One region of the Parapedobacter sp. GCM10030251 genome, then DNA from elsewhere that is predicted to be linked to it. Evidence: riboswitches for the same ligand, from Rfam matches in the RefSeq annotation. Region 1 holds a riboswitch; the other holds the start of a gene.
The links. Region 1 has a riboswitch for S-adenosylmethionine ahead of ACFQRK_RS02680 (O-acetylhomoserine aminocarboxypropyltransferase/cysteine synthase family protein). Riboswitches for the same ligand answer to the same signal wherever they lie in the genome.
Positions count from the first base shown of each region.

Region 2: linked by a shared signal. The riboswitch ahead of metE (5-methyltetrahydropteroyltriglutamate--homocysteine S-methyltransferase) and the one ahead of ACFQRK_RS02680 (O-acetylhomoserine aminocarboxypropyltransferase/cysteine synthase family protein) in region 1 are both predicted to bind S-adenosylmethionine.

Region 1 covers NZ_JBHTDN010000001.1:637,615-645,369, reverse strand. The annotation lists gene ACFQRK_RS02700 (ABC transporter ATP-binding protein) at 1-108, opposite strand, end outside; gene ACFQRK_RS02695 (prolyl oligopeptidase family serine peptidase) at 315-3,155, shown strand; gene ACFQRK_RS02690 (glutamine synthetase III) at 3,372-5,558, shown strand; gene ACFQRK_RS02685 (DUF2721 domain-containing protein) at 5,575-6,012, opposite strand; SAM riboswitch class I at 6,117-6,230, shown strand; gene ACFQRK_RS02680 (O-acetylhomoserine aminocarboxypropyltransferase/cysteine synthase family protein) at 6,452-7,755, shown strand, end outside.
Region 2 covers NZ_JBHTDN010000005.1:19,075-26,829, reverse strand. The annotation lists gene ACFQRK_RS14990 (acyl carrier protein) at 1-170, opposite strand, end outside; gene ACFQRK_RS14985 (IPExxxVDY family protein) at 396-908, shown strand; gene pyk (pyruvate kinase) at 975-2,408, shown strand; gene ACFQRK_RS14975 (TylF/MycF/NovP-related O-methyltransferase) at 2,487-3,215, shown strand; gene ACFQRK_RS14970 (hypothetical protein) at 3,235-3,612, opposite strand; gene ACFQRK_RS14965 (sensor histidine kinase) at 3,734-5,545, shown strand; gene ACFQRK_RS14960 (response regulator transcription factor) at 5,556-6,248, shown strand; SAM riboswitch class I at 6,310-6,415, shown strand; gene metE (5-methyltetrahydropteroyltriglutamate--homocysteine S-methyltransferase) at 6,528-7,755, shown strand, end outside.

The DNA of each region.
Region 1 (7,755 bases):
CTCGACGTCAAAACTAATACGTTGCAAAACGGTTAAAGATTTACCTGCGCTTTCATAGGTTTTACCAACTTCCTTTACACTTAATATAGACGCCACGTGCAATTTCATTTAAATCCAAGATTCCCCGTAAAAATAAAACTATTTGCAATCAGGACAAGAAACCTCATTGTGATATAACGCAGGAACAGGGATTTTGACACGTGACCCACAGCTTTGTTACGTGAAAATGCCGAAATAGCCGAGCAGCTGGACAAGCTTGTAAAAAAAATATTACAGCAACGCCTAATTACAGCGAATTGTGCCAATATTGCACCATGAAAATCCAACTTTCTTTTATCAGACGGAACACCGTCTTTTTTATACCGTTAGTATTGGCTTTCCACGCCACGTACGCACAAAAAAAACCTTTGGATCACAGCGTGTACGATAGCTGGCAAAGCATTGGTTCATCCGGAATTTCCCCGGACGGAAATTTCGTTTTTTATACGGTAACCCCGCAAGAAGGCGACGCCGAATTGATTATCACCACACCGCGCAATCAGCAGGTAGGAAAAATCAACCGGGGATTTCAGGCCGATTTCTCTGCAGACCAGCGGTTTCTCATCGCATTGATCAAACCTTTTTTCCACGAAACGAGAACAGCACGCATCAAAAAGAAAAAACCAGAGGAGATGCCCAAGGACTCATTGGCGATATTTGCCCTGGAAACCGATTCGCTCATTAAAATACCAAAGGTTAAATCGTATCAGATTCCCGAAGAGCCGAGTGAATACCTCGCGTATTTAAGCGAATGCATCCAAACCCCCAGAGACACGCTGCAAACCGATAGCACCAATAGAAACGACCCGTCGAACAAAAAGGCAATATCCATGTTGCATATACGGCATCTGCCAAGCGGCGAAGAAACCACGTTTGAGCGGGTGGACTCCTACCTTTTCAACAAAGAAGGAACCGCTTTGGTATTTGTACGCAATGCAGCGGAAAAAGATAGTGTGGGCGCAGACGCCGGACTGTATTACTACGATCTGGCAACCAAGGCCTCTCATCACATCAGCCGCGGAAAAGGCGTCTATAAAAACATTGCATTTGACGAATCTGCCGGTCAGCTGGCGTTTACGGCAGATAAAAGTCCCGAAAAATCCCTTCAGAAGGCATTTAAATTGTATTATTACGTCCCCGCACAAGATACAGCCATCATCATCGCCGACACGCACACCGAGGGTGTACCGCCCGATTGGTATGTAAGTGGTAATGGTGATGTGAGGTTTAGCAAAAACGGCGAAAAGCTCTTTTTTGGCATTGCCCCCATTCCGCCGACAAAAGACACCACCCTGGTAGAATTTGAACATGCCAACGTGGATATTTGGCATTGGAAAGACGATTATCTCCAAACCCAGCAATTGGTCAATCTCCGGAACGAGCAAAACCGGAGTTACCTTGCTGTTACGTATCCGAAGCAAGGAAGAAAAGTCATTCCACTGGCAGATGAACAGGTGCCTGAAGTACGGTTGACGTATGATGCCGATAACGAATTTGCATTGGGTACGACCGACGTTGGCAGGCGCATCGAAACGCAATGGCAGACGGGATCGCTCCAGGATATATATATTGTATCCACAACGGACGGAAGCCGAAAAAAAATAGCGGATAGCATCCGGGGGGCTATCGGCCTTTCACCGACTGGCAAATACGTTATCTGGCATAGCCGATCGGATAGCAGCTGGTATAATCACACCATCGGGTCGGGCACTACCGTACGGTTAAACGTTGATCTGCCCGTCAGCTTCTCCGATGAAGACAATGACGTGCCGGATGAGCCCAACAGTTACGGCATTGCTGGTTGGGGTGAAGAGGACGAAGAGGTGTTCATTAATGACAAATATGACATCTGGGTATTTAGTCCTGACGGCACCGAACGCCGAATCCTTACAAACGGCGTAGGCCGAAGCGAGCAAATTACCTTTAGATACACTCATTTTCCTGAAGGTGCGCGTTCTTCAAGGCGAGGCGGAAAACCCACGATTATCGACAGAAACAAACCCCTGGTTTTGGCCGCATTTAGTCATATCACCAAGGAAAACGGCTGGTATATATCCAACGGACGCAATAATCGCGACCCCAAGAAAATTGTCATGGGACCTTTCCGCTTTGGTGCCATCCAAAAAGCTGCAGAAAGCGAGCAGTACGTATATACCAAAGAAAATTACGTAAGCGCTCCCGACCTATACGCGTCGGCGGATTTTATAAGCGAAACCAAATTGAGCACCCTTAACCCTCAGCAGGCAAATTACAACTGGGGAACGGCCGAACTGATGAAATGGACGACGCCGCGGGGATACGCGGCCGAGGGTATCCTATACAAACCAGAAGATTTTGACCCCGGAAAAAAATATCCCGTCATTGCCTACTTCTACGAAAGGTTGTCAGACGGCCTACACACCTACATTCCGCCGACGCCAACGCCGTCGCGCCTTAACATCAGCTTCTTTGTAAGCAATGGATACCTCGTTTTCGCTCCGGATATCCGCTATGAAATCGGTCATCCCGGGCGATCAGCTGAAGAATACGTCAATTCGGGCATGGAAGAACTAAAAAAACAACCGTGGGTAGATGGCGGGAAACTGGGTCTCCAAGGGCAAAGCTGGGGCGGCTACCAAGTGGCTCACCTGATAACCCGCACCGACATGTATGCAGCAGCTTGGGCCGGCGCGCCGGTTGTCAACATGACGTCAGCATATGGGGGCATTCGATGGTCAAGTGGCATGAACCGTCAGTTCCAGTATGAGCGTACCCAAAGCCGCATAGGCGCCACACTGTGGGAGAACCCGGTTTTATATATCGAAAACTCACCTTTATTCCACCTGCCCAACGTAACCACGCCGGTGGCCATCATGAGTAACGATGCCGACGGTGCCGTTCCCTGGTATCAAGGTATCGAAATGTTTACCGCATTGCGCCGGTTACAGAAACCCGTTTGGCTACTCAACTACAATGGCGAGGCACACAATTTGGTACAACGGCAAAACCGTAAAGACATTCAACGCCGTGAATTGGAGTTTTTTGATCATTTTCTCAAGGGTAAACCCGCAGCTCCTTGGATAGAAAAGGGTGTACCTGCAACCCTAAAGGGTATTGATTGGGGCTTTGAAAACTAATTTCAACACAACATTGTCGCGCACCGACCATAAAAATATGCATGTTTTATTAGAAATAACGCAACAATAACCAACAAAACGGCGGAATTTTTCATAAAACACAAAAAATATTTTCATTTTTATCAAAAAAATAATGAAATGTCATTTTTTTTTTCGAATATTGGATCGGAATTTAAAAAAACAACAAAGCGCATCAAATAAATAAACAAGAATTAAATGTCAGAGTTAAGATTCAAGGCAGTCGAGACTGCCATATCCCGATTAAACAACAACAAAACATCTGAAACGATCAAGCCTTCTTCTTACTATTGCAAAAATGTGTTCACGACTGCTAAGATGAAGGAATACCTTCCGAAAAATGCCTATGCAGAATTGGTGGAAACGATCGATGAAGGAAAGGCAATCAGTCTGGACCTCGCTGAACACATTTCCCAAGCGATGAAAAGCTGGGCGATCACAAACGGTGTAACTCACTACACGCATTGGTTTCAACCACTCACCGGTGCTACGGCGGAAAAACACGATGCGTTTTTTGAGCCTTTGCCTGACGGGTCAGCGATTGATAAATTTACGGCCAGCGCATTGGTTCAACAGGAACCGGATGCTTCTAGCTTTCCCAGTGGCGGTATCCGTAACACGTTTGAAGCAAGGGGATATACCGGCTGGGACCCCTCCTCACCCGCGTTCATATACGAAACCGGAGGCAGCAAGACCCTTTGCATCCCTACTATTTTCGTTTCCTATACCGGCGAGGCGCTCGACTACAAGGCTCCCCTGCTGAAAGCGCTTAATGCCTTGGACAAGGCAGCCGTAGACGTGGCCAACTTCTTCGACAAATCGGTTACCAAAGTTTTCGCTTCGTTGGGTATCGAACAGGAGTATTTTCTCGTCGATTTAGCGTTGTTTAATGCCAGACCTGATTTACAGCTGACCGGTCGCACCCTGTTTGGACACATGTCTGCCAAAGGACAACAGCTGGAAGACCATTATTTCGGAGCGATTCCGGAGCGTGTGCTGGCATTCATGGTTGATCTGGAACAAGAGGCACTTAAATTGGGGATTCCGCTGAAAACCCGCCACAACGAGGTAGCTCCCTCGCAATTTGAATGCGCCCCGATGTTCGAGGAAATTAACCTGGCTATCGACCACAATCAGTTGCTCCTCAACTTGATGGAACAGGTAGCGCTCCGCCATAAATTCAAGGTACTGATTCACGAGAAGCCTTACGCCGACATAAATGGTTCGGGTAAACATAACAACTGGTCGATGATTACCAATACGGGCATCAACCTACTTTCTCCGGGAAAAACCCCGAAGAACAACCTGATGTTCCTTACCTTCTTCGTCAATGTCATCAAAGCGGTGCACGATCATGCGGACTTGCTGCGTGCTTCCATTGCCAGCGCGGCAAATGACCATCGCCTGGGTGCCAATGAAGCGCCGCCGGCCATTATCTCCATTTTCCTGGGAAGCCAGCTTAATGCCGTACTTGATGAAGTTGAAACAGCTAGGGTGGCTAAAAAAGTGAAAAACGAAGCCATGTTGTGGCACGGTATCCCCAAAATACCGGAATTGCAACTGGACAATACCGACCGCAATAGGACCTCTCCTTTCGCGTTTACCGGCAACAAATTTGAATTCCGGGCCGTGGGTTCGTCCGCCAATAGCGCCAGCCCGATGACGGTACTCACCGCGATCGTAGCTGATCAACTGATCGAGTTCAAGTCGGAAGTTGACAAACAGATCAAAAAAGGCACGAAAAAAGACCTGGCATTGCTGAATGTCGTGCGCAAATACATCAAAGAATCCAAGGCCATCCGCTTTGAAGGAAACGGATATAGCAAAGAGTGGGAAGAAGAAGCACACAAACGCGGCCTTTCCAACATCAAGACCACGCCTAAAGCGCTCGATGTATACGTCAGCGAAAAATCACTGGATTTGTTTGAACGGTTGTCCATATTGAGCAGGCGTGAAAGTGAAGCGCGGCACGAAATCCTTTTGGAAAGCTATTACAAGAAAATCCAGATCGAAGCCCGCGTTATTGGAGAAATCGTGAACAGTCTGATTGCTCCCGCAGCTTTCCACTATCAAAATGATTTGATCACGAATGTCAAAGGGCTAAAGGATCTGGGCCTCAAATCCGAAGCTTACAGTTCACAATCCAACCTTATTGAGCGGATTTCCAATCACATCAACACCATCCTGATTGATGCTGAGGCCATGCGCCAGGAACGCAAAAAGGCCAATGTATTGGAAGATGTCCGCGAAAAAGCGATCGCTTACGACGAAAATGTGAAGCCATACTTCGATAAGATCCGCTATCACATCAATAAGTTGGAACAGATTGTGGATGACGGACAATGGCCGTTGCCGAAATTGCGTGAGCTTTTATTTGTACGATAACTAACACCCTCTAAACTTAAATTTCGCGGCCTCCCATCGGAGGCCGCTTTTTTTCTTTTCTACCTGCCTCCATATCCCCCAATTCCAATTCCAGCGCCTTGTTACTTACCTGGATTTCGATCAAGGAGATGACCAAAGACGCAGCAAAGAACAACAAACTTAAGGCAAACGTGAGCTCCGTAAAAAATTGATCTCCCATGTAGATACAATACATACAGACAATGCAGGTAATGAAGCTTAATACGCCCATGGCTTGCATTTGCCTGATCAGTTTGAGCCGAAAGCGCAGATTCTTGATCTGTCCGTGTAAAACCCCGCTCTTATTGTGTTCAAGGTATTTCGCGTGTAAGCTGCGGACCAACGCCGCCAACGCAAGAAACCGATTGGTATAGGCCAACATAATCAAACTGATTGCCGGAAATAATAATGCTGCGGTATTGAATGTGATGCTCATCTTCACAAAAAAATTAAAAAAACTTTGCACAACCAAATCACACCGCCTATATTTGCAGCCGTTGTGTGTTTAGGCACACACAAATCAATTCCTCTTAAGGTCTTGGTTTATAAAGAAGTGGCGAGAGACTGGCTCAGTGACCCACTGGCAACCATCTGTAACGGCGGAAAAGGTGCCAATTCCTGTCCCAATCAATGTCGGTTGGGAGCATATAAATTATAAGACGATGAATACGTATTTGACAAGCAATTTTCATTTCTCATTTTCCCGGGCCAACCGAATGTGCCGTATAACAATGGGCATGCGCGATTGTTGCTAAACCGCTCGCTTGCTACCTGTAAGTAATTTGCCACGCGATGGCGGTTATGTACGCGAGCATCCCGTAATCTAACACTTAACAGAATAATCTATCTCAATCATTTTATAAAATAAATAAATCATGGCTAACGAAAATCTAAAATTTGAGACCCTGCAAGTACACGCCGGGCAAGTAGCTGACCCAACAACCGGCGCTCGCGCAGTTCCCATTTATCAAACCACTTCCTTTGTATTTAACAATGCGGAACACGGCGCCAATCTATTCGCCCTGAAGGAATTCGGAAATATTTATACCCGCATCATGAACCCTACCACCGACGTTTTTGAAAAACGTGTGGCTGCACTTGAAGGCGGTGTTGCCGGACTAGCCGTAGCATCGGGACAATCCGCCCAATTCATTGCGCTGACCAACATCATTGAAAGCGGCGAAAATTTCGTGACCAGTTCCAATCTCTATGGCGGAACGTACAACCAGTTCAAAGTTTCGTTTAAACGTCTCGGTATTGAGGCCCGGTTTACACAAAACGACGAACCCGAGAGTTTTGAAGCACTGATTGACGAAAAGACCAAAGCAATCTACGTCGAGACCATTGGCAACCCTAGCTATACCATCCCTGATTTCGATCGAATTGCAGCAGTGGCCAAGAAACACGACCTACCGTTGATCGTCGACAATACGTTCGGCGCTGCGGGTTATCTCTTCAAACCCATCGAACACGGTGCCAACGTGGTCGTACAAGCCGCCACAAAATGGATTGGTGGACACGGAAACAGCATTGCAGGCGTCATCGTCGATGGCGGCAACTATAATTGGGGTAATGGCAAATTCAAACAATTCAGTGAACCGTCCGAAGGTTATCACGGATTGGTTTTCAGCGACGTATTTGGCGTAGACAGCCCCTTAGGGAATATCCAATTCATCATACGTGCCCGCGTAGAAGGACTCCGGGATTTCGGACCGGCCTTATCACCTTTTAATGCCTTTTTATTGTTACAGGGCTTGGAAACGCTATCACTGCGTGTGCAGCGGCATGTAGACAACGCTTTGGAAATCGCCAAATGGCTCGAAAACCATCCGCAGGTCGAGCGTGTGAGCTATCCGGGACTAAAAAACCATCCGAATCATTCGCGCGCCCAAAAATACCTCAAAAATGGATTCGGCAGCGTACTGTCATTCAAAATAAAAGGCGAAGCCGAGAAAGCCAACACGTTTATCGATAACTTGGAACTGGTAAGCCATCTAGCGAATGTGGGCGATACCAAAACCTTGATTATCCACCCATCGGCAACCACGCATCAACAGCTCAGTGAAGCGGAGCAACGAAGTGCGGGCGTTTTCCCGGGAGAGCTGCGATTAGCCGTGGGTATCGAACACGTCGACGACATCAAAGCCGATTTGCAACAGGCGTTCGATAAAATCAAGTA
Region 2 (7,755 bases), on a different contig from region 1:
TCGGGGATAGCAACGTTGAATTCCTTTTCAAATTCCATGATCAACTCTACGGTGTCAAGTGAATCGGCGCCCAAATCATTGGTGAATGAAGCCTCCGGGGTCACTTCGTTTTCGTCTACACCTAGCTTTTCAACGATAATTGCTTTAACTCTTGATGCGATATCAGACATGATTTTATAGTTTAATTGTTTAATAAATCTGTGCAAAGAAAAATAAATTTCGGCAAATAGTAAAACGTTTTTGATTTTTAGAATATTATTGGGACTTGTCCTTTAAAACTCAATTATCGTTTTTATATCAAAGATTTAGCGTAATTCTAAAAAAGAGCGCCGACCTCCCATTTATCTTTATAATAATTGCCTTGTCAGTCTTTTTGTTTTTGTAATTTTTGCTATATGCCTATATTTAATGGCAGCAAAGAAACCGATCAATTTGCGCTAATGCAAGCAAATTTATCTAAGTTTGCGCTGAATATAGAAAATACTTTGAATAAAGTCACATTAAAATATGAATTAGACCTTGATTTTATCTTGATTGCGATCACCTCTTCCCTGAAAGATTATCGGTTATGTTACTTCATCAACAAAGTTACCGGACTGAGGTTGAGCAAGGTCGAAGATCATGAGATATGGAGGCCATCTCCCGCTGGAAAGGCTTATTTTAGTCGTTACGCGGATTTTTCGGTGGTTTCTGATACAGAGTATTACGTTTTGGCGAATAAGGCGACTGATGGCGGTTTTCTGGTTCCGGAAATGCGACATTCAGACTATTTTTTTTTAATCCGGAATTTTATCGATGAGGAAGATCTGGCCGCATTGCAGGATCACCTTGTCGATATTCCTGAAGTGGTGGTTGCCAGCGAAATCTCCCCACAAAAATTGAAATCCAAAGAAAATCTAATATTTTAGCGCCATATTTACCAAAGTGTATCAATCACACCATAAGTAGGAGCACAACAAACAAAACGATATTAAATGGAAAAGGTTCAAAAGCGAACTAAAATAGTGGCCACCTTGGGGCCCGCATCAGCCAAGAAAGAAGTGTTAACGAGTATGATTGCCAAAGGAGTCGATGTGTGTCGACTCAATTTCTCGCATGGTAGTCAAGAAGATCACCTGAAAGTAATCCACACGATCCGTGAGATTAATCAAGAATACAATATCAACGTTAGTATTCTGGCCGACTTACAAGGGCCTAAGATCCGGATTGGCAAGATGAAAGAAGGAGGTGCGGTATTGCTGAATGGTGCGCAGGTCGAAATTACCACAAAGGAACTCATTGGCGATGAATCCCGGATTTACATCACTTACGATAGCTTTCCGAAAGATGTAAAAGAAGGAGAAATTATCTTGCTGGATGACGGTAAAATTCAATTACGGGTATTGCGGTCCAACCAAGATGACACGGTATGGTGTGAAGTGGTGCACGGGGGGGTATTGACCTCACGTAAGGGTGTTAACCTTCCCAATACCAAGGTTTCCATACCCAGTCTTACGGAAGAAGATCTGGATAACCTGAATTTTGTCCTTCAGCATGATGTGGAATGGATTGGAATGTCTTTTGTCCGAACGGCCGAAGATATTGTAAGGCTTAAGGAAATCATCGAGTCGAAAGGAAAATCTGCACGCGTCATCGCAAAAATCGAAAAACCGGAAGCCATTGACAACATTGACTCCATCATTGCGGCAACGGACGGGATAATGGTAGCCCGGGGTGACCTTGGCGTGGAAATGCCCATGGAAGATGTACCCGTGCTCCAGAAGATGATTGTCACCAAATGCCGTAATGCGTCCAAACCTGTAATCATTGCCACCCAAATGCTGGAGAGTATGATTACCACCCCGCGCCCTACGAGGGCCGAGGTAAACGACGTCGCCAATTCGGTATTGGACGGAGCCGATGCAGTCATGCTGAGTGGCGAAACCTCGGTAGGTGAGTTTCCGGAGATTGTGATCGAAACCATGAGCAAAATCATCGTACATGTAGAGCGCACTTCGTATCCCTATTACAGTTCTAAGAAGTCTGAACATGAGGATGCCGAGTCGATGGTTCCGGATGCAATTTGTGGTTCGTCGGTATACCTCGCGGAAAAGACCAATGCTTCCGCCATCGTGGCCATGACGTATTCCGGGTATACGGCCTTCGAAATATCCAGTTACCGGCCTAATGCTGACATTTATATTTTCACCGGCAACCGCGCGCTATTGAATACATTGACGTTATTATGGGGAGTTAAAACTTTCTATTATGATAAATTCGAGAGCACCGATGGCAGCATCCACGATGTGAATACGTTACTGAAATCGAAAAATTTGGTGCAACCCGGGCAGATCGTCATCAATACGGCGTCGACACCCTTACACAAGAAAGGCAAGACTAATACCATCAAGGTAACGGAAATGGAATAATAGCGACCGCCAACCGGACAGTCCATAAAACATTCATTGCTTCGGTAGCGTTGATATGGTAATCAATAAGTTATTGCCATGCGACTACCCAAGATTCCGGAGCGATTTGCGATTCCTATACAGACGCTGTTTTATGCCCTGACAGATCGGGAGAAATCCCGATTGATGAGAATAAAAACTCATCATCTGACGTATCTGGCTGCAAAAGACCTTTTCAATCTTTATGATGCGGCCAAGGCGGTGGAACACTCAGGAATAGCTGGGTTGTTTATTGAGGCGGGCTGCGCGTTGGGAGGGTCGGCTATTGCCATTGGTTGGGCGAAGCAGCAACAACGGGAATTTCGGTTATACGATGCGTTTGGATTGATTCCACCTCCCTCTGAAAAGGATGAATCTGATGTGCATCTACGCTACGAGGAGATCAAAAGTGGAAAGTCAAAGGGATTGGGCAACAACCGGTACTACGGATATGTAGAAAACCTACAAGCTGTTGTTGCGGCCAACTTAGCAAAGCACGGCGTGCCCGTCGAAGCCCATAATATTAAGTTGATCAAAGGATATTTTGAAGACACCCTTTACATTAACGAACCTGTAGCTTTTGCGCACATCGACTGCGATTGGTATGCTTCCGTAATGAGTTGTGTAATTCAGATTGAGCCGAATTTGACGATCGGGGGCAAGATTGTTTTCGATGATTACCACGAATGGTCTGGTTGCCGCTTAGCGGTCGATGAGTACTTTAAAGACAAAAGCGGTTATGTATTTGCGCCGGTTGGTAAAAAACTGCACGTCACAAAGATAGCGTGATAAGCTGCCTAGCGTCCGCTTACTTGGACCGACGTTCTCTCTCTAATTGCTCCAATTTCTTTCTCAGTTCGGATATCGTCTGCTCGGTTTTCTTTTGATTAGCCGTACTGTCGGCCTCAACATGCCTGAAAACCGGATAGGCAGGTGTGTCCAAACCGTACACATTCGGCATGGCTATAGACCGATCCTGCTTAAACCGATAAGTATAACCATTGGGTATGGGTACACAATTGTCCCCCTGATAGCCATTGGGCATGGGATGGGTGGAAAATTTTTTACTGTCGACCGGTTTATCGGCATCGGCCATGATCTTATTCTCCGAGTGGATTGGAGCTTTCTGCCCGAATGAAAAGGCGACCGGACCCAGTAACGCAGAAAGGATAAGGAAATGTCTCATATGGATTACAATTTGTTAAGTCAAAAATAACGAAATAAAACCCTAAAGATCCGCAACTTGCCTTGTTAAAATATGTTAAATGGCTGCACTTTCCCTTTAACCTTATGTATTTTTGTGTGGAATGAAGCATAAAAGTATTGGATTTATCATCGGGTTGATGACAGTTGCGCTTTTAGGTGTGATGGCCATGCAATATTTTTTTATCAGGCAATCGTATATTCTGAAAGCGCAGTTATTTGATGAGTCGGTGAAGGCTGCCCTCAATGCAGTTGCTGCAAAGGCTGAAAAGCGAGAAGTCATGCAATTGGCCGAGACCCAGCGGAAAAATAAGGAGAAGCTGGAACGTGAGCAGCGCAAGTTAGAAGAACAGCTTCGTATAAAGACGGAAATTGAACAGCTTCGCGAGCGGCAGGCACGTTTGTACACAACATTCAAGCAGCGTGAAGAGATGTTATTTACCCAATATCCGGTAGTGCTGCCTATTGAAAGTAATGAGTTCTATGAAACGTATCTCAACAATTCGCGTTATAAGGAATTGTTACGGGTGAATTTTGAGTCCAATGCTACGGTGGACGGCGGGTTTCAACGAAATGATAACCTAGTGGGCCTTTATGCGATCCGACAAGTGCCGTTAATAAAAGCCAAAGATGATAGCATACGTTATTTTATTCCACTGGGCCCCATATCCCCCGGCTCGACGTTATTGAATTATGCCATAAAGGTGCTGCCGCCGCGGCAAGACCTCAAGCTTAAGGACGAAATTGCCCGTAAGGAACGCCAATTGCAATTGCTTCAGGCAACAACCCTGATGGATACCATTGCCATATTAAGTGGGAAAAACCCGCAGATTGTCGAAGATTTTGCTGCTGAAATGGAGTTATATAAGCGTCCATTAAGCCAACGGATTGATGTCGCATACATCAAGAGCGAGCTGGAAAGGGAATTGGCAAGCCGGGATATTCATTCTGCCTTTAATTTAGAAATCAAAGACAAAAACACAACGCTGTATGCGTTTGCCAACTTTTCCCACGAAAAGCCTTCTCTCAAAAACCTATATGTTACGGAATTATTCCGCGCGGATAATGAACGTTCGTCCGGCCGGCTCGCGGTGTATTTTCCAAACAAGAACAACATCCTGATGGGTAATATGACGGTTATGCTATTTTCTTCGATAGCGCTGTTATTGGTACTTCTCAGTTGTTTTACATACACGATTTTTACGATCCTCCGCCAAAAGAAGATTTCGGAGATGAAGACCGATTTCATCAACAATATGACCCACGAGTTCAAAACGCCCGTTGCTACCATCATGATTGCCAGTGAATCCTTGCGGGATCCGGAAATCGCATCGGATCAGGTTCGTGCTGCACGCTTAGCTAATATCATATATGACGAAAATGTTCGGTTGGGTAATCATATCGAACGTGTTCTTAACATTGCCCGTCTTGAGAAAGACAACCTTAAACTGGAGCACCAGGATGTAGATATGAATGATCTGGCCCAGGCCGTGGTCGATAGCATGGAGCTGCAACTGCTTAAGAACGATGCTCAAGTGGATATGCACCTTGATGCCGCGGAGGCCGTTGTAGTGGGCGATGAATTACACCTATCCAATGTGCTTTTCAATCTGATAGACAATGCAATTAAATACAGCAAGGAGCGCCCCGATATTACCATCCGGACCAAAAATGTCCATAGGCATATCCAAATAACGGTAGCTGACAAAGGTATCGGCATGAGCCGCGACCAATTATCCAGGATTTTCGAGCAGTTTTACCGCATTCCGACAGGGAACCGACACGACGTGAAGGGATTCGGTTTAGGCTTGAGTTATGTAAGCGATATTGTCAAGCGTTGCGGGGGTAAGGTACAGGTCAAAAGCGAAAAGGATAAGGGAACGACCTTTGAAATCATGTTGCCACTTAAAGGATAGGGAGACCATCATGCAAAAAATACTACTGGCAGAAGACGACCCCAACTTGGGCGACATCCTAAAAGACTACCTGGAACTGAAAGGCAAATTCGATGTCACACTTTGTAAAGACGGAGATGAGGCACTGCGCCAGTTCAATAAGGAAAAGTTTGATCTTTGCATACTTGATGTGATGATGCCGCGCAAAGACGGTTTCACGCTGGGCAAAGACATCCGGAAAATTGACGCAAATATTCCCATCATCTTTGCTACTGCAAAAGGAATGATGGAAGATAAAACCGAAGCGTTCGGGTTGGGCGGTGACGATTACATCACGAAACCATTCCGCGTGGAGGAATTACTTCTTCGTATCCACGCACTTCTTAAACGTGCCTCACGTGAGAGGCAGACTGAAGAGGAGCTGCCTGATAGGTTTCAGATAGGTAAATATCATTTTGACTATGTGGCTCAGCAGATCAGTTATAACGAACAGAAGCAAAAACTGTCTACCAAGGAAGCTGAGTTGCTCAGGCTGCTGTGCATCAAGAAAAATGACGTACTCACCCGCGAAGAGGCACTGCTTAAAATCTGGCATGACGACAATTATTTCAACGGCCGGAGTATGGATGTTTTCCTGAGCAAGCTTCGCAAGTATCTGCGCGACGACCCAAAGGTAGAAATTGTTAATGTCCATGGGAAAGGGTATAAGTTATTGGTCAGTTGATCGGACAGGGAGGCAGAGAATTATTTTTGCATAAATCAATCTTTATTCCGATATTAGCGCCCGCTTATGGAGAAAGGCAGAGGGAATGGACCCTGTGAAGCCTTAGCAACCTGTCTGTGGACAAGGTGCTAAATTCTACCTCGATGATGATCGTGGAAAGATAAGCAGACACAACTCGCCCCTGTGACCTGTCCCCAAAAGCAATCGTAAAAAAGGTTTGTCCGCTGAAAAGCAAGCAGACTGCCGTTGATTGTATATTAAATTACTATTATAGAGGTTATGTTGAAAACTAACAATCTGGGTTACCCACGTATCGGAGCCCTACGGGAGCTTAAAAAGGCTAATGAAGCCTATTGGGCGAAGAAAATCGATCAGCAGGAATTGCTGCAAGCTGCGCGGACTATTCGTGAAGGCAATTGGAAAACCCAACAGGAAGCGGGCATAGACCTGATTCCGTCCAATGATTTTTCCTTTTATGATCAGGTATTGGATCTTACGCTTACCGTAGGTGCTATTCCTGCACGGTATCAAGGATTTGCACTGGAGGGGCCGTCCTCGTACAATTTGGATCTGTACTTTGCGATGGCCCGTGGATTTCAACAGGGGGGCCTTGACGTAACCGCTATGGAAATGACTAAGTGGTTTGATACTAACTACCATTATATCGTTCCCGAATTTGTGAAAGATCAACAATTCCGCCTTACTTCGGAAAAAGTGATCAATGAATTCAATGAAGCAAAAGAACTAGGTATCCAAACCAAGCCGGTTTTATTGGGCCCGCTGACGTATCTGCTGCTGGGCAAGGAGAAAGAGGCGGACTTTGATCGACTTGATTTGATTGATCGTCTGCTACCCGTATACGAGGAAATAATAGCGAAGTTAAGCAAGGCAGGGGCCGAATGGGTACAATTTGACGAACCCTTCCTGGCGTTGGATATCAATGACAAAGTCCGTGCACTTTATCAAACGGTATATAGCCGTCTGTCTGCTGCTGCCAAAGGTATCAAAATCATCGTTGCCACCTATTTTGAATCGTTGCGCGAGAACGCGCAAACCGCACTCGACTTACCGGTACAGGCGCTGCATGTAGATCTGGTTCGTGGAGAAAACCAGTTAAACGATCTGCTGCCTCTTTTACCGGACGGGCTTATTCTCTCGGTGGGAGTGGTAGATGGACGCAACATCTGGAAAAATGATTACGAGGCCTCGCTTCAAAAAATCAAACAAGCTGTGGATGCCCTGGGTGAAGACCACGTATGGGTGTCACCGTCGAGCTCATTACTTCATGTTCCTTTCGATTTGGACTTAGAAGACAACGAGCAATCGTTGCCCGCTGAAGTAAAAAACTGGTTAGCATTTGCAAAGCAAAAACTCGCTGAGGTAAAAGATTTGGCGATATTGGCATCAGGCACTGTGGATGAGGCTACCGCAGCCCATTTCGAGGCTAACAAGGCGGCACAACAAAGCCGCCGTACTTCTTCGCTTATTCACCGGGAAGAAGTGAAAG